DNA from 4 places in the Luteibacter mycovicinus genome. Region 1 is predicted to be linked to each of the others. Evidence: predicted binding sites of a transcription regulator. Region 1 holds the regulator's gene; each other region holds the start of a gene.

Region 1 (5,698 bases):
TCGTCTTCCAGGCGGGCCACGCCTTCGCCATGGAGCCGGGTGCCGGCACAGTGCAGGGTGCCTCCGGCCTTGTGCTCGTTCTTATCGACGGAAAGAACCACGTCGAGGGCTTTGATATTGTCGAAAAGGCGTTCGAAGCGGCCGATTTGCTGTTCCACGCGCTCGCGCAGAGCGGGGGTGATATGGACGTGCTGGCCGCTGATCTGGATTTGCATGACGCCTCCTTCTTGCTGAGGGTGTCGCCTTATGGCGACGAGATCGGAACGGCGGGGTTGCCGCTCCTCAAGCCTGAACTGATGAGACCGTGGACCTCCGCCGGGGTTCCCCCCGATGTTTCTCAACCTGCGCGAACGCGTTCGCTGGAGCTGGGAATTCGCATCGCTTCACGGTACTTGGCCACCGTACGGCGTGCGACCTGAATTCCGCGTCGATGGAGCTCCTCGGCAAGCGCCTGGTCGGACAAGGGGCGGCGTGCGTCCTCGCCCGTGATCAGCTTGCGCAACATGGCCTGGATGGCGGTGGCGGATGCGCTGCCGCCGTCTTCGGTCGCCACGCCACTGGAAAAGAAATGCTTGAGTTCGAAGGTGCCGCGCGGCGTGTGCATGTATTTCCGGGTGGTGACCCGTGAAATCGTCGATTCGTGCATGCCGACTTCTTCGGCGACCTCACGCAACACCAGCGGATGCATGGCCTCGGGGCCGTAATCGAGGAAGGCGCTCTGGCGGCGGACAATGACTTCCGCGACCTTGGTCAGGGTTTCGGCGCGCGACTGCAGGCTTTTCAGCAACCAGCGGGCTTCCTGCAGCTGGCCTTTCATCCAGGTGGCGTCGTCGCCGCGTGCGCGGGCGATGAGGTTGCAGTAATGCTGGTTCAGGCCGAGCCGGGGCTGCGCGTCGGGGTTGAGGCTGACCGTCCAGCGCCCCGCTTCCCGCCGCGCGTACACATCAGGCGCGACATATTCGACGGGCGTGGCATCCAGCGCGGCGCCCGGGCGCGGATCGAGGCTGCGGATCAGCGCCGCGGCGCTGGCCACCTCGTTCTCGGCGGCCTTGAGCCGACGGGCGATCTTGACGCTGTCGTTTCGCGCGAGGAGCTCCAGCTCTTCAAGGACGATACGGATCGCCAGGTCGCGGAACGGTGTTTCGGTCGAAAACTGCGAGAGCTGGCAGAGCAGACAGTCGCGCAGATCGAGGCTGGCGATGCCGGTGGGATCGAACCGCTGCACGCGCTGGCGTACCGCTTCGATCTCCTCGGCACTGGCCCGCAGTTCGGCGGGCAGCGCGACTTCCACCGCCTCGACTCCGTCGCGCAGGTAACCGTCCTCGTCCAGCGCGTGGATGATCGCGGTGGCGATCGCGTGGTCGCGTGGGGAGAACTGGGAGAGATTGAGCTGCCACTCCAGGTGCTGCTGGAGGCTTTCCGGCGCGGCGTTCTGCGGCTCGAAACCGTCTTCGTCACCACCGTTGGCACGCGATGGGGCGCCGGCGTAGTCACCCGCCTCGCCGTGGAAGCGATCGTCGTCCCACTCGGGGGCGAGTTCTTCGGACGGGGTGGCGGTGGACTCGTCCTCCTTCGAGGACTTGGCCGGGAGCTCCTGGCGGGAGGGGAACTCGGCGTCGAAACCGTTCTCGTCGGCGGCGTCGCCTTCGGCATCCGCGTCGGACTCCGCATCTTCGGCAAACTCAAGCAGCGGGTTGCTCTCCGCGATCTGGCGGAGTTCCGCTTCGAGCTCCAGCTGCGACAGCTGGAGCAGCCGAATGGCCTGCTGTAGCTGCGGCGTCAGCGTGAGCTGCTGATGCAGACGAAACTGAAGTCCGGGTTTCATGCCTTCGATGCGTGAGGTGTCGAATCCATCGTAACCCCTTGCGGCCTCCACAAACCAGCGGTCGGGTCGGCTAGCTCTTCCGGCCGGATTCGCGCGTCGGTCCGGACGGCCGGTGACGCGCTCTAGATGCGGAATTCACGACCCAGATACACCTCGCGCACCTTCTCATCGGCGAGGATGTGCTGAGGAGTGCCGCGAGAAAGCACTTCGCCGTCGTTGAGGATGTATGCGCGGTCGCAGATACCGAGCGTTTCCCGGACGTTGTGATCGGTGATCAGCACCCCGATGCCGCGTTCCTTGAGGTGTCGAACGATGCGCTGGATCTCGCCCACCGAGATGGGATCGACGCCGGCGAACGGCTCATCGAGCAGCATGTAGCGCGGGCGTGCCGCCAGCGCCCGGGCGATCTCGACGCGGCGACGCTCGCCGCCGGACAGGCTGATGCCCTTCTGATCGGCGATGTGCGCGATCTTCAGTTCGTCGAGCAGGCTGTCGAGTTCGTCGTCGCGCTGCTTCTGCGTCATGCCGTCGCGCAGTTCGAGCACCGCCATGATGTTGTCCGACACGCTGAGGCGGCGGAAGACCGAGGCTTCCTGCGGCAGATATCCGATGCCGAGCTTGGCGCGCGCGTGCATGGGCAGGCCGGTGATGTCCTGCTGATCGAGCTTGATTACGCCCGCGTCGGCCTGGATCAGCCCGACCACCATGTAGAAGCAGGTCGTCTTGCCGGCGCCGTTGGGGCCGAGAAGGCCGACGACCTCACCTTCGCGGATGGAGAAGGCGAAGTCACGGACTACCTTGCGTGCGCGGAAGCGCTTCTGCAGGCCTTGGGCTGAAAGCATCGGGTCAGGGCTTCCTGGCAGGTGCGGCCGCAGCCGCCGGAGTGGGGCAGGCGCCGGCCGCCTTGGCGGGTGCGCCCGGCGTGGTGCTCTTCGGCTGGAAGGTCATGTGTACGGGTGCGGGACCGTTGCTTTCGCCCGTCATCGTGCTGTTCTGGGTGTTATAGGTGAGCTTGTCGCCATCGGCACTGCCCTTCGCCGGCTGGTTGACATGGGCACCGCCGGTCAGCACGGCAAAGTCCTTGTCGATCTTGTAGTCGATGTTGGAAGCCTTGCCGTCCATGGGCTGATCGCAGTCGTCCAGCTGATGGATGGTGGCGGGGCTGCCGTCGACGACCACCCGGTTGAGCTGGCTGTCGGCGTCGAAATAACCCGTCGCCTTGCTGCCGGTGATCTTCAGGGTGCCCTGGGTCAGGACGACGCTTCCCGTCCAGATCACCTTGCCGTTGGGCTGCTGGGAGCCATCGAACGACTTGGAGACGACGTCGGCCGGCTGGTTGCGATCGGACTGCTTGGCGGCGGCCGACAGGCTGGCCACGAGCGCCAGGCCAAGCAGCGCAAGCAGCGCGTTAGCGCTTGGGCGGCAGATACGTGGTGTGGACTGCATCGAGAAGCTCCAGGTGCTTGGTATCGAGATTGGCGCGCATGCCAACGCCGTTCATTGTAGAGGTTCCCTGGACGATACGGGCCGCTTCGGCGGTCTCCAGGTAGTTCCGCTTGGGCCACGCGGTGACCTCGGAGGTGTCGATGCTGGCCGGCGGCGTCTGCGCGAAGGCTACGCGGTCCATGTGCACCTTGCCCTGCAGCTTCAGCATGCTGCCGTCCTTGTTGACCCAGCCGTACTGCGAATGCCCCTTCCACGGCGGCACGTCGACTTCCTTGGTCGATGGCAGCACGAAATCGGGCGCATTGATGTACAGCGAATCGTCACCCTCTCGGCGCTCCAGATGTGGCGCGATGAGCGTGAAGGCCAGCTTGCCCTGTTCGTTGTAGGAGTCGAGGTCGAAGTTGGTCAGAACGTAGCCCGAGCGCGGCGGACCGACGAAGTCCTGCAGCTTCTTCTCCGGCGCGACCCAGTAGTAGAGCAGTACGCTGGCGCCCAGCGCGACCAGGAGCATGCCGGCGATACCGCCGGTACTGCGGTCCTTGAGCAGATTGAAGGCGCTCACAGCCAGCGGTCCCGTTCGGCTTCGGCCTTGCCCTGGGCGGCGAGAATCATGTCGGCGACCTCGCGGGCGGCGCCGTAGCCGCCGGACAGCCGGGTGCGCCAATGGGCGCGCTCGGCCACCCAGGGGTGGGCATTGGCCACGGCGACGGCCAGACCGGCGATACCCATGGCCGGCAGGTCCGGCAGATCGTCGCCGACAAAAGCGGCCTGGTCCGGCGTAAGGCGGAGGGCGTCGAGCAGGGCGGTCAGGCAGGCCCGTTTGTCCTTCTGGCCCTGATAGACGTGAGGAATACCCAGTTCTTCGGCGCGCAGCGACACCGGATGACTGATCCGCGCCGTGATGATCGCGACCTTGATGCCGTTTTCCTGAAGGCGTTTCAGGCCCAGACCGTCATGCACATGGAACACCTTGGTCTCGCGGCCGTCCTCGGCGTACCAGAGGCGGCCGTCCGTCAGGGTGCCATCCACGTCGAAGACGACGACGCGCACGCGGGCGGCGCGTTCGGCGATATCGGCGGGGATGTCGGTGTAGTGGGTGTAGGCCATGGGCATCGATATGGGGACGAAAAGGGCGCGCTCGAGGCGCGCCGGGACCGGGTCGTCAGACGACGCGGGCGCGGAGCAGGTCGTGGATGTTGAGCGCGCCGACCACCTGGCCGGAGGGGTCGGTGACCAGCAGCGCGTTGATCTGGTGTTTTTCCATCAGCTGGGCGGCTTCGACGGCCAGCTTGTCCGAGCCGATGGTCTTGGGGCCGCGGGTCATCAGCTGGCCGACGGTGGCGTTGCGCAGATCGACATCGTCGTCGTCGAGGGCGCGACGAAGATCGCCGTCGGTGAAGACACCCAGCAGACGTCCTTCGCCGTCCACGACGGCGGTCATGCCCAGGTGCTTGCGGGTCATCTCGACGAGGGCTTCGCTGACGGACGCTTCCACGCCGATGCGCGGCACGTCGTCACCCGTGTGCATGACATCGGCGATATGCAGCAACAGGCGGCGCCCCAGGCTGCCGGCCGGATGCGAGCGGGCGAAGTCGTCCGAGGTGAAACCACGGGCCTCGAGGAGGGCGACGGCGAGCGCGTCCCCCATGACCAGCGCCGCGGTCGTGCTGGAGGTCGGCGCCAGTCCGTGCGGACAGGCCTCCGATGGCACGTTGGCGTCGATGTTGACCTCCGCCTGACGTGCCAGCGAGGACTTCGGGTTGCCGGTGATCGCGATCAGCGGGATGCCCTGGCGTTTCACCGCCGGCAGAATGAAGAGGAGTTCGTCCGTCTCGCCGGAGTAGGAGATGCCCAGCAGGATGTCGTCCGGCTGGATCATGCCGAGGTCGCCGTGGCTGGCCTCGCCCGGATGCACGAAGAAGGACGGCGTACCCGTGGAGGCCAGTGTCGCGGCGATCTTGCGGGCGACATGGCCCGACTTGCCCATGCCGGAGACGACCACGCGTCCCTTGCAGGTCAGGATCATCTGACAGGCCCGGACGAAGGTGGCGTCGATCTTCGACTCCAGGGCACGGATAGCCGCGGCCTCGGTGACGATCACGGTGCGCGCGCTACGGACGATGGTATCGGCATTCACGACGGGATGATCGGCAGGCGGGGCAGTGCGGGCGTTCATGCGGCCTCGGAGGTCCGGGTGGTGGCTTCTGACCCGGGATGTCCATTTCTGCGACACCGGATTTCCATTACCATTACATATTCTCATTTTATCGTCGCTGCCATCGACCGGTGGTTCAGGGTCCGTTTCGGAACCCTCACGGCCGCGGCGACCCCCTCATCGGAGACTCCATGGACGCTGCGCGCATCCAGGCATTGATCGAAGCCGGCCTGCCCGGCGCCCTGGTGGACGTTCGCGGCGACGACGGCGTT
Region 2 (5,698 bases), 2.1 Mb from region 1:
CGAGGATGGGGACGCGGACGATGGGGAGGATGCCGTCGTCGTTCACCGCTGTCGGCTGGGGGGATGCTGCCATTGCTTTCTCTTACGCCGTCTGGGTGAGCCTGCAGTATCGCGTGTTCCGTTGCGTCAGACCTGTGCAAGCGTCCCGGAACGGAGTCTTACTTTTGAAACGCCGTTCGGTCCGTAAGTGGAGCCGCCCGGCGCATCGCCCGAAAGGAGCGAGAGCGCGTGACGCACATGATTCATGCGCTGCGCCACGATGCGCCCGTTGACGTCGTTGAGCCGACGGCATTCGAGCAGGCGCTCGATGGTCGGCGACCAGCGTTCGTCCTGCAGGCTGTCGACGCCCGCGGCATCGCTGAGCTGACGGCGCTCGACATCGAGTTTCTCGATGCGGTCGAGCAGTCTGCTCTTGGTCCGGCCTGCGACTTCCAGTGCGGGCATGTTCGCCTGATCGAGCGCCATGCGCTCGTCGATCAGGCTGGCGTGCAGCGCATCGACGTCACGGGCGAGGTCGCCCATGACGGCGCCGAGCGCCGCGTCGAAGTCGGAGGCGGATGCCGCGGTCATGCGCTGCCTGCGCCTCCGAGCTGGCTTTCCATCGAAAGAAATTTGCTGGCGATCGCCTGCGAGTCCGGCTTGTAGGTACCGGACTCGATGTCCGTACGCAGCTTCTCGAGCTTCGCGGCGCGGCCGGGATCGTCGGCGCGGCTGGCGGCGTCGAGCGCCTTGGCCGAGTCGGTGATATTGACGCTGTCGTCGCTGGCGCGGACCGGGCTGGCGGTCTGCGTCGAGGCGGTCGAACCGGCGGCCGTGTTCTGGGTGCGAAGCTGCACCGGCGGCTGCTGGTTCGGAATACCGGGCTTGATGGTCGTGGTCATGATCTTTCCTCGGATCTGATGTCCTTCAGAATCCTTATCGGCGGTCCATCGGGGAACTTTAACTGGCGCGGCGCCAGAAATGTGACGCGATTGGTATTTCGTTCACGGAAGCACCGCGACGACCCCCGGCCCGCGTACCACGGCGTCCAGCACCTTCCCGGAAGACGCATTGCGGACCTTGAGGCGTGATCCCATGTCACCGGCGCCCATGGCCACCCCGTCCGCACGGATGACCACGCCGTCGACGCTGGCTTCCATGCTCACGGCATCGCCGATGCGCACGGCCTGTCGCCCGGCGAGCATGCCTGGGGTGAGTACGGTACCTGCGTTGAGCGGCCGGGCCAGCGCACGGCCTCCGACCTGGTCCAGGGCGGCGATGTAGCCGTAGGCGAGGGTGGCGACGTCGCGTTCTTCCGTGTGGACATCCGCGGGGCCGAGGCCGTCGCCGCGAGTCAGCGGCCGGCTGGTGACCAGCACGGGCGCGAAGAGCTGGACCTTGACCGGTACCCGCACCGTCCAGCCCCCCGGCATGGGGCAATGGACCGTCACGCTGACGCGCGCGCCCAGAGCCCGGTTACCCGGCAACGACGCGTCGAGTGGCGCGGCACAGTCGGCCAGCTTCAGGCGGCTGTCGAGCGGCACGGCCTCGAGCACCATGCGGGAGCCCGGCGGGGCGCGGTTCGCCCGCAACCAGTTCACCGCGGCGTCGCGCACCCCGTCGACGGACTGCGTGGCCGCCGCCGGAAGCGGGCAGCCGAGCAGGGCCGCGAGGGCGAGTCCGCCAGCGACGAACCGGTGAATCATGCAGCGCGCTCCGCGAGGGACGCCGAGAGGCCCTGCGTGACGGCGTCGAGTTCCTTGTTGAGCCCAGGGACCATGTGGCTGGCGTCGGCGTGACGGCCTTCGCCAAGGGTGATGGCATACGTCGAGGCCAGCGCGGTGAAACGCTCGCCCGCCGCGCGGATACCGTCGGCGGCCGCATCGGGGCGGCGTTCGCGGAACTGGTCGATGCAGCGCATGAGTGGCGTCGTGTCGAGCCAGCGGCGATCGAGGCTGGCCGGATCGCGCGACGCCAGTTCGACGGCGTAGCGCAGGCCCTGGCAAGCTTCGCGGATCATCTGGCTGAGGCTGGCCGCGTCGAGCGCGCCCTCGGTCTCCAGGCGCGCCAGGCTGAGGCGGTGAGCGAGCACGGCGGCGCGCGCGGCGGCATCGGCCTGGCGGCGCGATTCATTGCCGATGCGGCCGAGCGAGGTCTGCGTGGTCTGGATCGCGGTGATCCGACCGGCCAGCGCGGTCATGCCTTCGCGTGCCGCGTCGAGGCTGCCGCGGGCGCCGCGCACGGCGTCATCCACGCGACCCAGCGATGCCTGCATACCGGCGATGCCGGACTGGGTCTGGTCGAGGCGACGCAGGCTGTTCTGCACGGCGTCGTCGAGCTGGCCCGAGAATTCACCGACCGTCTGCGTGACCTGGTCGATTTCCGCGGTGGCCTGGGTGGTCTTCTCGGCCAGCTGCTTCACTTCGTCGGCGACGACGGCGAAACCGCGACCGGCTTCACCGGCGCGCGCGGCTTCGATCGCGGCGTTGAGCGCGACGAGGTTGGTCTGATGGGCGATATCCTGCACGGCCGCGGTGAGCTTGCGGATCGCCGTGAAATATTCGGAGAACTGAGCGTGGTTGCGGCTCATGCCCGAGAGGGCGCTGCGCAGGAGGCGCAGCTGGCCGTCGAGGTCGCCCGCGGTCGCCTGGCCCTGACTGCCGGATTCAGCCATGCCGGTGACGCTGCCGTGGGCATGGTCGATCGCCGTCGAGATCCTGGCGCTGGCTTCCGTCAATCGACCGGCGGTATCGCGCGCGCCTTCGAGGTTGCCGACCAGTTCCTGCAGGCTGACGCCGAGCGCCTGCGCATTGGTCAGGACCATGCCTTGCTGCTCGATGGCCTGGATCGTCGTCGCCGGTGCGGTGCGCGGCGCCTCCGCAGGCTTGAGCAGTGCGCCCAGGGCGCTGGCGGCCGCCGGGTACTGCGCGGAGAGGGCGCGGACTCGTGCGGCGTCACCGGTGGCGGCGGCGCTGGCGAGAAGGCGTACGTGCTGGCTCCAGAGGAGGGTCATGATTTCGCTTTCGCTTGTTCGGATGGTCGCCCCTAGTAATCGTCCAGGAGCCGTCGTTCTTGAGCCAAGCAATCCGTGTGCCAGTCGGGTACCTCAAGGTATGGGTGACCGCGCCGATACGTTCCGCGACACCTTATGCAGATGCCCAGGCACGACATGGCCCGCCCGTTGCTCGACACCGTGGAAACCTTTACCCGCCTGGCGGGACACAACCGCGTGGCCATGCTGCTGTTCCGTCTCGGCGACCGCCAGGCGTTCGGCATCAATGTCTTCAAGGTACGTGAGGTGCTCCGCCGGCCGCGTCTGGAGCGTATGCCCAGCATGCACGCGCTGGTGTCGGGCAGCTTCGACTACCGGGGCAGCACCATCCCCGTGATCGACCTGGCCGCCGCCATGGGCTACCCGCCGCTGGCCACCGTGGACAGCGCGCACCTCATCGTGACCGAGTTCAACCGCTCCGTGCAGGGTTTCCTGGTATCCGACGTGGATCGGATCGTCCACGTCGACGGCACGAATATGGCCGCGCCGCCGCCGGCGCTCGGCTATGGGGCGCGGGTCAACGCCGTGACGCGTCTCGACGGCGACCTGCTCGCCGTGGTCGACGTCGAGCAGGTGCTGGCCCATGTGGATCCCCGGGCGGTGGAGCTGTCCGACCGCGTGCAGCAGGCCGCCCATGTCCAGCACGCCGGCAGTCGCCGTGTCCTCGTGGTGGACGACTCGCTGGTCGCCCGCACGCAGATCGTCGACCTGTTCCGCAAGATGGACCTGGAATGTGTCGTGGCCAAAGACGGCAAGGAAGGCCTTGAAAAGCTGCGCGAACTCGCGGCGGGTCCGGTCGCCGACCGGGTCGCCCTGGTCGTGTCCGATATCGAGATGCCGCTGATGGACGGTTACGCGTTGACGCGTGCCATCCGTGAAGAGGCCGGCCTGCGTCATCACAAGGTCCTGCTGCACAGCTCGCTGAGCGGTGTGTTCAACGAGGCGATGGTCGAGCGCGTAGGCGCCGACCGGTTCATCGCCAAGTTCCAGCCCGACGTGCTTGCCACGGCGGTGCTCGAGCTGCTCCCGGCCTGACGTCGCCCTGACGCGGCACCCCGGCAGGCGCGTCGGAATTCCGGCGCTGGCGGCTTGGGGATCATCGCAAAACCTTGCAAACGGCGCTGCGGCGCCGTTTCGTCGTTAGTCCCCAGCCGTGGCACGGCTCTTGCTCAACCCCTCGGGCCAAGGTCACGAGAGGGGACGAGCCCATGATCGATTCATCCGACAAGCTGTTCGGCGTACACGCCCAGGCCCTTGGCCTGTGGCAGCGCCGTGCCGAGGTCATTTCATCCAACCTCGCCAACGCCGACACCCCGGGCTTCCTCGCCCGCGACCTCGATTTCAAGAAAGCGATGACCGCCGCGACCGGGGCCACCGATGGCCACACCTTGCAGATGGCGTCGACCGAAGACGGTCACATCGGCGGCAACCCCGCCGTGGCGCTCGACCAGGCCAACAAGCTGGCCTACCGCGCCGAGACCCAGCCGACCATGGACGGCAACACCGTCGACACCCAGGTCGAGCAGTCGCAGTTCGCCGCCAACGCGATCCATTACCAGGCATCGCTCAGCTTCATCAACGCGCAGATCCACACCATGCGCCTCGCCATCACCGGGACCGCCTCATGAGTCTCCTGAAGATTTTCGACGTCGCCGGTTCCGGCATGGCCGCGCAGTCCGCGCGACTGAACACCACCGCCAGCAACATGGCCAACGCGGACAGCCTGTCCAGCAGCGAGGCCACCGCCTACCGCGCCAGGCAGCCGACCTTCGCGGCCGTGCAGCAGCAGGTGGACGGCCAGATGGAAAACGGCGGTGTCCGCGCGCTCGGCGTGACCGAGAGCCAGGCACCGATCCAGTCGCGTTACGAGCCGGCCAATCCGCTCGCCGACACGAACGGCTACGTCTATTCGAGCAACGTCAATCCGGTCGACGAGCTGGTCAACATGATCTCCGCGTCGCGCTCCTACCAGAACAACGTCGAAGTCATGAACAGCGCCAAGCAGCTCATGCAGAAGACGCTGGACCTCGGCAAATAAGGCACTCCCATGGTCGCTTCCGTCAGCACTACCAGTTCCACGTCCTCGACGTCTTCCAGCAGCCAGCTGAAGGAACAGACCCTCAGCCAGTCGGATTTCCTGAAACTCATGGTCACCCAGATGACCAACCAGGACCCGACCAAGCCGATGGATTCCACCCAGATGGTGGCGCAGATGGCGCAGTTTTCTCAGGTGGCCGCGACGCAGGAGCTGCAGAGCTCGTTCGACACGCTGGCGACCAACCTCACCGGCGATCAGTTCGTCCGTGCCGCCAGTCTGGTCGGCCAGGAGGTGCTCGTGCCGTCCACCGCGGGACAGCTGACCAACAGCGAGATGGATGGCGCCGTCAACGTCGGTACTTCCGGCACCTACGTCAACGTGCAGATCAAGGACGCCTCCGGCAACGTCGTTCGCACGATTTCCCTGGGCCAGCCCGATGCGGGCCTCACCAAGTTTTCCTGGGACGGTAAATCCGACGACGGCACGCAGCTGACCGACGGTGTCTACCAGATGACCGCTACTTCCGGCGGCAACGCGATCGATACGTTCGTTCGCGGAAAGGTGGAAGGCGTCGGTGCCTCGGGCACGGACGGAACCTATGTGCAGGTGGCCGGCTACGGCGGCGCCCT
Region 3 (5,698 bases), 1.1 Mb from region 1:
CCGGGTCACACATCGACGCCCTCCGCCGTGTCGCACCCGACGCGGCGGACAAGGTCGGGCTGCTGATGGACTATGCGGACGGTCCGAAAGGCCTCGACGTGCCCGATCCGTGGTACGGCTCGGCGAAGGATTTCGTGCACGCGTTCGACATGATCGAGCGCGGCGTCGATGGCGTGATTCGTAAGCTCCGAGAGCCCGCCGCACGGTGACCGTTTCGGAACTCGACCATCTCGGGCAGCTCCTGGGCGAGCGCCCTGCCCGCCTGCATACGCTCTCCGGCGGCGACATCGCGCGCAGCGTTCGTGTCGAGCGGCAGGATGGCAGCCACGTCATGGCCAAGTTCCGTCGACCGGGACAAGTCGCGCTGACGCTCGAGGCGAGCATGCTCGATGACTTGCGTGCCGCGGGGCTCCCCGTGCCCGAGACGCTGGCGGTCGATGACGATGCACTCGTACTGGCGTGGGTCGACGATGGCGGCCGTGGCTTCGACGACGAGGTGCAGCGCGCCGCCGGTCGCGCTATCGCGACCATGCATGCGCAGCCCGTGGGCGATGAGTTCGGATATAGGCACGACACGGTGATGGGCAGCATCCCGCAACCGAATACGTTCGATCGCGACTGGATCGCGTTCTTTCGTGACCGGCGCCTGCTTTATATGGCGGGACTCGCGGACGACGCCGGTGAACTTCCTGCGGCGTTCCGCCATCGCATCGATGCCGTGGCCCGGCGTCTCGGCGAGTGGATCGATCCGGCGGTGCAACCGTCACTCGTGCATGGCGATCTGTGGGGAGGCAACATGCTCGCCACCGCCCAGGGCGGGGCATGCTTTATCGATCCGGCCATCTATCGCGGTGATGGTGAGGTCGACCTTGCGCTGGCGACGCTGTTCGGCAGTGTCGGGCCGGCCTTCTTCGAGGGGTATAACGAGATCCGGCCGCTCGAACGCGGATTCATGACGACGAGGCGGCACCTCTACCAGCTGTATCCGCTGTTGATGCATGTGCGCTTGTTCGGCGGCTCGTACCACGCCCCGCTCGACAGCACACTCGGAAAACTGGGCGTCTGACGATTCGCCCGGCCGTCAGCGACTCGACGCACCCAGGCGTTCGCGCAAATACGTCACCACCCGCATCGCCCTCATCGACAACGCCCACTCCGCTCGACGCACCAGCCAAAGCGTATCAACGACAGGATCGGCTCCACTCACCACCTGGATAGCCTCCTGCCGCGCAAACGCACGACGCGCATGCTCCGGAATCACCGTGAAGCCAAGTCCGCGCGCTACCGGCTCCAGAATCAGCCCGATCTGATTACTGAACCCTGCGACGGGAACACCCTTAAGACCACCGGCACCGGGAAATTGACGCGCCAGGAGCCGCGTCGCCATCGCCTGACCGTCGGGATGGTCAATGAAGCCAATCTGGACGAGATCCTTCCAACCCTTCACAGCGCGGTCGGCAGGAGCGACCAGTTCCAGCGCCTCAGTCGTAAACGGCTCGGCGGCCAGCGATTCGTCATCGGGCCGCAGCCTCATCAGACCGATTTCATAGCGGCTTTCCATCACCGCCGCGCGAACTTCGCTGTCCGGGGCAAAGCGATGGCGAATGACAAGCCCCGGATTCGCCTGCTGCAGATCCAGCAATAGCGGATACAGCGACAAGCCAATGCTTCCAGGCGTAATCAGACTGACCTCGCCCTCCAGCGCGTCGACATCCGACAGGCGCAGCTTCAGCGCCTTGTCGGCGCGGTCCACGTCACGGCAGTAGTCCAGTAGCGCGAGGCCGGCTGGCATCAGTTCGATGCTTCGGGGCCGGCGAATCACCAGGGGGCCCAGCCGGTCCTCGAGCTGACGGATGTGCTGGCTGATGGCGGCCTGGGTGACACCCAGTCGCTCGGCGACACGGGTAAAGTTACCGAGGTCGGCAAGCTGCCGGAAGCTCTCCAGCCATTGCGGTTGAATCATAAGATTCTCTTATCCGTGAGAGATTATTCGCGCGAGCGAACTTATGGTCATTATCGACCCTCACGCACAGGGCTGCTAGTCGTAATCGCCCGCGAAACGAGCCAGCCTGGAATAACGATAGTCCCCGCCTCCGCAAGGCGATCGAGGCGCCCATCCACCTGCACGGTCGCCCCGTACTGCCCACGCGATTCGGCAACCACCGGCGAAGCCGTGCGCATCCAAAACAGTCGTCGGGCCGTACTTCACGTCGCCGGTGACGGTCATCACGGTGTCGCGTCCGCTGACGTGTCCTCGAACATCGTGGACCTGAACGCGCGACGCCGAAGACCGGCTGATCCGGTACTTGATGCATCACTTGGCATGCAGCTTGCCTTTACCATGGCAGGCTGCGCCGGCGCGAACGGGATTCGGTGCCTCAAACGCTTACCGCCACTTGCCGGGAATGGACATTCGCAGTGGCTGATACAGGTCATGTTGGCAGGATGGGAATCAATTCGATGACACCGCCGCGCACCGCGCGCGTGCCCAGGGCACGCTTGTGCCTCGCACTGGCGCTGGCTCTGCACGGGCCTCTGGCGCTGGCCGCGGCGCCTTCCGAACGCGACGCTCTGATGGCGAAGGCACGCGACGAACGTAGCGCGGGGCACCGCGTCGACGCGCTGGCGCACTGCCAGGAGGTACTGGCCCGTTGGCCGGACGATCGCGAGGCACAGACGCTCAACGTCGCTTTATTGACGGAAATGGGCGCGACGACGCGCGCCAGGGAACTGGCGGCTCGCTTGCAGCCGCCCCAGAGCGTGGGCGATCGCGTTCATCTGGACGCCGATCACATCGCCCACGAGATCCGCTGGGCTAACGGCGAGCCCGCCGATCCGCGCGCACCCTACGCCGAGGCCGACCGCGCCGTGGCCGATGCCCGTCGCCTCGCGGACGATCCTCAGCTGGACGAGGGCCTGCGCCAGCGCGCGGAGCTGGATCTGCTGGTGGCGCTGGACCAGGCCGGTCGCGCGGACGAGGTGGTCACGCGTTACGACGCGCTTCGCCAGCGTAACGTCGCCCTGCCCGCTTACGTCGAGCGCGCCGTCGCCGATGCGCTGCTGGTCAGGCGCCGGCCGGCGGAAGCCGCAACCCTTTACGAAGACAGCATTGCCAAGGACCCGGGCCCCTATGGCGCCGCCGATTTCGAACCACGCATCGGCCTGATGTACGCCTATCTGGAATCCGGGCAGACGGACAAGGCCATCCGGACCATCGATGCGCTCGCCGCGAAAGAGCCGACATGGACGCGCGTGCCCGGTATCCGTGCGCCGATCCAGAACCAGCGCAAGGTCGATGCCGATCTCAACGCGGCCACGCTCCGCGAATACGTCGACATGCCGGCCGACGCGTACGACCGCCTTCTTCCGCTGTCGCGCGAGGCGCCCGCCAACTCGCAGATCCGTCGCGAGCTCGGCATGGTCGAGCTGGCCCGCGGCTGGCCACGCCGCGCGCAGGAAGACTTCAACATCGCCGGCACGCTCGACCGCCGCGATGTCGGCGCTTACATCGGTGAAGCCGATGCCGCGCGCGTGCTCAACGATTATGAAAGCGTGGACGAGGACCTGGGCGTCGCGCAGACCCTGGCCGACCGCAATGGGCGCGTCGCCCGCGCCGTGCAGTCGTGGAACCGCGAGCGCGGCTGGCAGTTCGATCTGAGCACCGAACAGGGCAAGGGCTCCAGCCCCGACTTCGGCGACCGCGACGCCACGACCCAGGCGTCGGCCGCGAGCCCGCTGATCGACGATCACTGGCGTGTGCTGGCACTGGCCCGTTATTCGACCGCCGACCTGCCCGAAGGCGACGTGCGTCGCTCACGCGTCGGCGTGGGCGTGATCGGCTATGCCCGTGGCCTCGAGGCTTATGTGCGAGCCCTTCCCGCCGCCGACCGTTATGTCGGCAAGACCGCCCTCGAGGCCGGCTTCGACTGGTCGATCACCGATCACTGGACCTGGGCGACCGATTACAGCACCGCGGGCGAAGACGCGCCGCTCCGTGGACAGTACTACGGCATTTCAGCAAAGACGCTGGATACCGCCGTCACCTGGAAGGCGAGCGAGCTGACCCAGGCGCGCCTGGGCCTGTCGCGCGACAACTTCAGCGACGACAACAAGCGCACGTCATGGACCGCCTCGCTGACCCAGCGACTGCACACCGCTCCCAATCTGGCGCTGGACGGCGGCATCGAACTGGGAGGCTCGATGAACACTCTGACCGATCGCCCCTACTTCAACCCGCGCCGCGACAAGAGCTACGCGATCACGGGCCGCCTGCAGAACCTGCTGGGCCAGTGCTACGAGCGCTCGGTCACACAGCGGATCGACGTCGCCGTGGGACAGTACGCCGAACAGGGCTACGCGACCGACTGGATGGCCACCATCCGCTACGGTCAGACGTTCCAGCCACGCGCCGGTATCCGGCTGGGCTGGGGAATCGGCTGGCACAACCAACCTTACGATGGTCAGCGCGAACACCGCTTCGTCCTCGACCTGACGATGCACTGGGGAGAATGAGAGTCATGCGTCCGCTGTTGTTTCTGCTGATCCTGCTCGGAGCGGCCCTGTCCGCCGCCGCGCAGCCGGTCGCCGCCCCGCACCCCACCCTCATCGTCCTGGCCTACCACGACGTGCGCGACGACGTCGGCCTTCAGGCCGATCACGATCCGGATGCGACCAGCACCGATCACCTCATCGCTCATTTCGACTGGCTGCGCGCCAACGGCTACAACATGGTCAGCCTGTCGCAGGTCGTGGACGCCAGCAACGGCGGCAAGCCCTTGCCGAAGGACGCCGTACTCCTGACCTTCGACGATGGCCTCGAGAGCTTCTACACCCGCGTGTATCCGCTCCTGCGCGCCTATCACTACCCCGCGCTGCAGGCGGTCGTCGGCTCGTGGATGGACATGCCCGACGGCAAGCACATGCCGTACAACGGCGGTGACTGCACGCGTTCGTGTTTCCTCACGTGGGATCAGGTCGCCGAGATGCAGAAGTCCGGCCTCGTCGAGTTCGGCTCGCATACGTGGGAGATGCATCAGGGGCAGAACGGCAACCCGCAGGGCAACCAGATGCCCATGGCCGCCTCGATCGCTTACGACAACGCCACGAAGCACTACGAGACCGAAGCCGAATACGCCGCGCGCGTCCGTAAGGATCTTTCACACAGCGCGGATGAGATCGCCGCGCACACCGGCGTGCGCCCGCGCGCGGCGGTGTGGCCTTACGGTGCCTACACCCGCGTGGGTCGCGAAGTCGCCGCCGACCTCGGGATGAGCGTGTCACTGAGCCTGGGCGACAGCGTCCCCACGCTGATCCCGGGCAAGACGATCCCGCGACTGCTGGTCAGCGGCAACGTCACCGCCAACCGCCTCGGCTGGCTGATGCGCCATCAGGCCCGTGTCGACGCCACGCGCGCCGTACAGGTCGACCTCGACTACATCTACGACCCCGATCCGGCGCAGCAGGACCGCAACCTGTCGAAGCTGCTCGACCGGATCAAGCGGATGCACCCCAGCCAGGTCTGGTTGCAGGCATACGCGGACCCGGACGGTGACGGCGTGGCCGATGCCGTCTATTTCCCCAACCGTCACCTGCCGGTGCGGGCGGACCTGTTCTCGCGCGTTTCATGGCAGCTGCGTACCCGCGCCGGCGTGCGTGTCTACGCGTGGATGCCCGTGCTGGCTTTCCGGTTCCCGGACGG
Region 4 (5,698 bases), 2.2 Mb from region 1:
TTTTCAGTGCTTTGAACGACGCTTTCCGGTCACGTCTCGCGCCCGGAAAGTGACGCTCGGCGGAAACCTGACGCTCGACGGCAGTTAGTCACCGAGCCGGTCCATTGACGGCACTTCACGCCAGTACGGGCATCGGCTCCGTCGTGGTCACCGGCATCGCCCTGCCCTCGCCGCGCTTGCGCATCAGCGAATCGAACTGCACCGCCTTGTTGCCTCCGGAGTTGGCCATGCGGCCCCGGAAAATAGGCACGTCTTCGGCAAAGACCGTTGCCGTTTCGGGCAGGCTGATCGGGATGATGTCGCCCTTGCGCAGGTGCAGGAAGTCGCCGATGGTCAGGCGCGCCTCGGCCAGCATCGAGGTGATCTCCACTTCCGCATCGAGAATTTCCTCGTGCAGATTCTGGATCCAGCGCTCATCGCGCTCGGCCCGGTCGCTCTGCACACCGGCATCGAGCAGTTCACGGATCGGCTCGACCATCGAATACGGCAGCGTGAGATGGACTTCACCGCCGCCGCCGTCGAGCTCGATATGGAAGCGCGACACCACCACCGTCTCGGTCGGGCTGACGATGTTGGCGAACTGCGGGTTGATCTCGGAATTGAGGAACTCGAACTGCATCTTGAGGACCGGCGCCCATGCTTCCGCCATGGCCGAAAAGGCCTCCGCCAGCACGATCTGGATCACGCGGTTCTCGGTCGGCGTGAAGTCGCGGCCCTCGATACGCGCGTGGTACCGGCCGTCACCACCGAAGAAGTTGTCGATCACCGTGAACACCAGGCGCGGCTCGAACACCATCAGCGCGGTACCGCGCAGCGGCTTGATGCGAATGAGGTTGAGATTGCTCGGCACCGCCAGCGAGTGAACGTACTCGTTGAACTTGGTCATCTTCACGCCAAGCACCGACACTTCGCAGGACTTGCGCAGCACGTTGAACAGGTTGGCGCGGAAATACCGGGCGAAACGGTCGTTGACCATCTCCAGCGTGGGCAAACGCCCGCGCACGATACGGTCCTGCTGGGTGAAATCGTAGTCGTGCACACCGCCCGGTGGCGGCAGCTCGACCTCGGTTTCGACGGCACCGCCTTCCACACCCGCGAGCAGGGCGTCGATTTCTTCCTGGGTGAGAATGTCGCTCATGGCTGCGGGTGTCCCGTCACTGCATGATGAAGCTGGTGAAATAGACCGCGTCCACCCCGGGGCGACCGATCTTTTCCTTCAGCACGCGCTGAATCTCGGCGAGCGCGGCGGCCTGCAGCTTCTGCTTGCCCTTGACGTCGGACAGGGACTTCACGTCCTGCGCGGAGAACAGCATCAGCAAGGCATTGCGGATCTCGGGATCGGCTTCCTTCGCCGCGGCGATCGCCTCCGGGTCGTGAGACATGACGTTCACACCGACCTGAAGGAAACGCAGCGCCGCCTCATCCTGGAAATTGACCACGAAGGCCGGATCCAGCTGCAGATAAACCGCCGGTTTGGCCTTGGCCGCCGCGGCGGCATCGGCCGCACTCGTCTTGCCGTGGCCGCCCTTCATCAGAAACCAGCCGCCCGCACCGCCCGCCGCCAGCACGATGACCGCGCCGATGATCAGCAACTTGCCCTTGCCCTTCTTCTTTGCGGGAGCGCCTTCGGGCGCGTCCATCTGTGCTGCGGCCATGCGTGAAAAACCTCTGTGATGCGAATGCGATGTCGTCGTTGCCCGATGGGCTCACGGGTATTGTTGCAAGCGACGTGCCATCTGCGTACATGTAGCGCGATGCGCATCCCGCCTCGCGTCGCGCCGTCGTCGCCCCGAATACGCATTGTCGCCGCGACGACGAATTGACGCGCGCCAATTCGTCGTCACCCAATCGATCGTCAGGCCACTTCGTCGACCAGACCGCGGGATACGCGCGAGGTCGCCAGGGTGACCGTCGCGCCCTGTGCATCGTCCGCGCCACCCTGCCCCGCGCCGCCGTTGCCGGCATGCCCGTCGTCCTGCCCGGTCTGGCGCTGACCCACGTCGGTCTGGCCGAGCGACAGGCCGTGATGCGCCAGCATGGTGTCGAGCTGCGAGAGCGTCTGCTGGACGGCATGCACCGCTGCCGGGTGCTGCGCCATGATCGCGACATTGACCTTGCCGCCGTCGACATTCACGCGGACGTCCATGCTGCCCAGCTCTTCGGGGTGCAACTTGATCCGCGCTTCCTTGACGTCACCACCGCCCATCCAGGCGATCTGCTCGCCCAGTTCCTGGGCGAACTGCGGCGAGGTGGCGGCCTGTGTGGCCTGTACCTGCAAGGCCGCGCCGTCCACCGGTGCCAGACCGGGCGTATGGGTCAGCGGCATCGGGCTGGTCGTCGGATCGGAAGGCGACGCGGCGTCCTCCTTTCCCGTGCCCACGGTCACCGTGCGCGCGGCCAGCAGCGCAGCCAGCGGGGATCCGGCGGCCGTCGACGCGGTCGCATCGGCAAGGGCACCGGCGCCCTCGGTCGACGCCAGCATCGCACCCTTGCCGTCGCCACCCGTCACGGCGGCAGCGGCAGCGTTCGGCAGACCCATGGCCAACGCGCCAGCGCTGAGATCGCCCGTCTTTCCGGCGACGCCCTTCAGGGCACCCAGCGTCTTCGACGCCAGTTCGGTCACCTTGGGCGGTACGCCGATCAGGGCGAGCATCGTGCTGGCAATGGACGTGTCGTCGTTGTCGGACGTGTCGTCCTTCTTCGCGTCATCCTGATTGGCGGTCTTATCCGCTTTCGTACTCGCGACCTTGCCGTCATCGGCTTTGGCAGACGTCGTGCTCTTGTCGTCGCGCTCATCGGCACTGTCGTCCTTCGCCTTACGCGTGTCGGACGGTGCGTTGCCGCGGCTGCTGGCATGGGCGTCAGCCGCATGCGGCCTGACCGTGCCGCCGGCGTCGGTGTGCGCCTGGGCGTGCGCGCTGTCGAGCACCGCGTCGAAGCGCTTCGACGGGGTCGTGTCGTCGTTCGCCCTGGCCGTCGCGTTCGACGCGGACGTGGGTGCCTGGCTGACCGGGCGGGCGAGGTTGAGGGCGACAGTGGCGTTATTCATGCGGTGCTTCCGGTGAGATCATGCCGAGCCCCTGGGGTTACGGCGGTACTGCGAGCGCTCGTCGGCCTGTTCCTGCTCCCGACGATCCTGTGACTTACGTTCCTGGTCGCGATACCTGGTGGTCACCGACTCGAGCGCCTTGGCACGGCCGCGGGCCTCCGCCCACGACTGGCGCGCTCGTTCGAGCCCCTGCTCACGACGCTGGACTTCGCTCATCTGCTGCACGATGGCCATGTCGATCTTCTGCAGGAACTGCTGCCGGTTGAGCAACGCGCTGACGCCGATGCCATCGGGCATCGCCGCGTACTCGTTGCGATAGCGACGCAGCTCGGCCAGCTGCTGTTCGCTCTCGGCAAGCGTCCGCTGATGCGTGGCGAGCGCACGCGTCGCGTCCTCCGCCTTCTCCGCGGCGATATCGACAACGGGTTGCAGGCGGTCGGCACGCGAGGCCATCAGTTAGTCCTCGCGACATCGACGAGGCCGGCTTCCGCATCGGCCAGATCCACCGGCACATCGGTTTCCTGCTGCAGGAAGGCCGAAAGACGCGGATACAAGGCAATCGCCTCGTCCGTACGCGGATCGCTACCCTTCTGGTACGCCCCCACCGCGATGAGGTCGCGCTGCTGGCGATACGCCGAATACACCTGGCGGAAGCGCTGGGCGGAACGCATGTGATCCTTGCTGACGACCGCCGGCATGACGCGGCTGATCGACGCTTCGATGTCGATCGCCGGGTAATGACCGGCTTCCGCCATGTCGCGCGACAAGACGATATGACCGTCGAGAATGGCGCGCGCGGAGTCGGCGATCGGATCGTGGCGGTAATCGTCGCCTTCGGTGAGCACGGTGTAGAACGCCGTGATCGAGCCGCGACCTTCCGCGTCGTTGCCCGCGCGCTCCACCAGCGCCGGCAACATCGCGAATACGGACGGCGGATAACCCTTGGTGGCCGGCGGTTCGCCGATCGCGAGCGCGATCTCGCGCTGCGCCTGGGCATAACGGGTGAGCGAATCCATCAGCAGCAGGACGCGCTTGCCCTGGTCGCGAAAATGCTCGGCCACGGCGGTCGCGACCTGAGCGCCGCGCAGGCGACTGAGCGGCGGCGCGTCCGCGGGGGCGGCGACGACCACCGCGCGACGGCGACCTTCCTCGCCCAGCGTATGGTCGACAAATTCCTTTACTTCGCGGCCTCGTTCGCCAATCAGACCGACCACGACGACGTCGGCGTCGGTGAAACGGGTCATCATGCCCATCAGCGTCGACTTGCCGACGCCGGAACCGGCGAACAGGCCGATACGCTGGCCGCGACCGACGGTCAACAACGAATTGATCGCACGCACGCCGACATCGAGCGGCGTATCGATCGGCTGGCGCAGCATCGGGTTGATCGGGTCGCGGCGCAGCGGTACCCGTTCGCGCGCCAGCAACGGACCCTGACCGTCGAGCGGGACGCCGTCGGGGCCGATGACACGACCGAGCAGCGAATCACCGACGGGAATGCCCGACACGGCGGCCACTGGCGTGACGCGCGCATTGGGCAGCACACCGTGCATTTCACCGGTGGGCATCAGCAGAAGCCGGCCATCGGAAAAACCGACCACTTCCGTTTCGAGCTGTTTGCCGTTCGCCGAGGTCACCATGCAGCGGGCACCGACCGGCGCTTCGCAGCCGACGGCCTCGAGCGTAAGGCCGACGACGCGGCGAAGCTTGCCTTCGGCCTGCATCGGGCTGACGCCCTCGGCGCTTGCGCGCTGCGCCGCCAGCGATTGACGCCAGTGCGCGACGCGTCCGGCGGTATGCGATTCGGCGTTCATGCCGGTTCGTCCAGCGCATCGGCTTCCGCCTCTTCGACACGGCCTTCCAGCACGCTGTCGATCACCGCGGCCAGTCGCGTCCGGAGGCGCGCGTCCAGGCGCGAGTGCTCGCTCTCCAGGCGCACGTCACCGCGCTCGAGCGCGGCGTCGTCGACGATCGAACCCTCGTGATCGACCGACGACCGGTGCTCACGCACGATCGCCGCATCCGCCGGGTTGAGGTGAATCTTCAGCTGACGGCTGCCAGCCGGCAGCACGTCGACGGCCTGACGAACCACGTCGACGATCTTTTCGGGGCGCGTCGCGATCTCATATCCCAGCACGCGCTCGGCGATGACGGTGGCGAGCACGGCGAGATCACCGGCCACGTCGGCGTCGAGATCCGCGAACGGGCGCTCCACGGCGGCGAACAAGGCGTCGAGACGCGCGACCTGTGCATCCAGTTCGCGCTTCGCCATCGCACGACCTTCGCTCAGGCCGGCATGGAAACCCTCTTCGCGAGCCTGGCGCTCGATCGCTTCGATCTCGGCCACGGTCGGCCGGTGCGGACCATCGTCCTCCTGCTCGACGACCTCGCGCGGCTCGGGACCACCCACGACGGGCAGCTCCCAGCGTTCGAACTGGTCGACGCGCTCGCGAGCGAGGATCGAGGTAAGGCTCATCAGACGAACTCTTCCCCGCCACCGGCGAGATTGATCTGGCCCGCGTCAGCCAGGCGGCGCGCGGTAGCCAGCACTTCCTTCTGTGCCGCATCCACCTCGGAGAGACGGACCGGACCCTTGACCTCGAGGTCGTCGCGCAGCATGTCGGCCGCACGCTTGGACATGTTGGCGAA

The links. The regulator sigma-54, encoded in region 1, starts transcription at its own class of promoters, with help from an activator protein. The targets are predictions, from matches to a motif close to TGGCACGNGCNTTGC.
Region 2: a site for sigma-54 is predicted at 4,186-4,200, ahead of flgB (flagellar basal body rod protein FlgB). Genes of this name have one in related genera too.
Region 3: a site for sigma-54 is predicted at 2,320-2,334, ahead of pgaA (poly-beta-1,6 N-acetyl-D-glucosamine export porin PgaA). Genes of this name have one in related genera too.
Region 4: a site for sigma-54 is predicted at 1,721-1,735, ahead of FA85_RS05115 (flagellar basal body-associated FliL family protein). Genes of this name have one in related genera too.

Annotation. Positions count from the first base shown of each region.
Region 1 is NZ_JQNL01000001.1:3,293,940-3,299,637, forward strand. It holds gene hpf (ribosome hibernation-promoting factor, HPF/YfiA family) at 1-215, opposite strand, end outside; gene FA85_RS14425 (RNA polymerase factor sigma-54) at 338-1,825, opposite strand; gene lptB (LPS export ABC transporter ATP-binding protein) at 1,948-2,667, opposite strand; gene lptA (lipopolysaccharide transport periplasmic protein LptA) at 2,672-3,271, opposite strand; gene lptC (LPS export ABC transporter periplasmic protein LptC) at 3,234-3,833, opposite strand; gene FA85_RS14445 (KdsC family phosphatase) at 3,830-4,378, opposite strand; gene FA85_RS14450 (KpsF/GutQ family sugar-phosphate isomerase) at 4,434-5,447, opposite strand; gene FA85_RS14455 (BolA family protein) at 5,618-5,698, shown strand, end outside.
Region 2 is NZ_JQNL01000001.1:1,154,475-1,160,172, reverse strand. It holds gene FA85_RS05270 (EAL and HDOD domain-containing protein) at 1-73, opposite strand, end outside; gene FA85_RS05265 (flagella synthesis protein FlgN) at 127-570, opposite strand; gene flgM (flagellar biosynthesis anti-sigma factor FlgM) at 567-881, opposite strand; gene flgA (flagellar basal body P-ring formation chaperone FlgA) at 984-1,685, opposite strand; gene FA85_RS05250 (methyl-accepting chemotaxis protein) at 1,682-2,992, opposite strand; gene FA85_RS05245 (chemotaxis protein) at 3,149-4,066, shown strand; gene flgB (flagellar basal body rod protein FlgB) at 4,240-4,659, shown strand; gene flgC (flagellar basal body rod protein FlgC) at 4,656-5,069, shown strand; gene FA85_RS05230 (flagellar hook assembly protein FlgD) at 5,079-5,698, shown strand, end outside.
Region 3 is NZ_JQNL01000001.1:4,348,468-4,354,165, reverse strand. It holds gene FA85_RS19485 (low molecular weight protein-tyrosine-phosphatase) at 1-209, shown strand, start outside; gene FA85_RS19480 (fructosamine kinase family protein) at 206-1,066, shown strand; gene FA85_RS19475 (LysR family transcriptional regulator) at 1,082-1,963, opposite strand; gene pgaA (poly-beta-1,6 N-acetyl-D-glucosamine export porin PgaA) at 2,461-4,512, shown strand; gene pgaB (poly-beta-1,6-N-acetyl-D-glucosamine N-deacetylase PgaB) at 4,518-5,698, shown strand, end outside.
Region 4 is NZ_JQNL01000001.1:1,129,043-1,134,740, forward strand. It holds gene fliM (flagellar motor switch protein FliM) at 116-1,138, opposite strand; gene FA85_RS05115 (flagellar basal body-associated FliL family protein) at 1,155-1,655, opposite strand; gene FA85_RS05120 (flagellar hook-length control protein FliK) at 1,856-3,049, opposite strand; gene fliJ (flagellar export protein FliJ) at 3,068-3,502, opposite strand; gene fliI (flagellar protein export ATPase FliI) at 3,502-4,863, opposite strand; gene FA85_RS05135 (FliH/SctL family protein) at 4,860-5,525, opposite strand; gene fliG (flagellar motor switch protein FliG) at 5,525-5,698, opposite strand, start outside.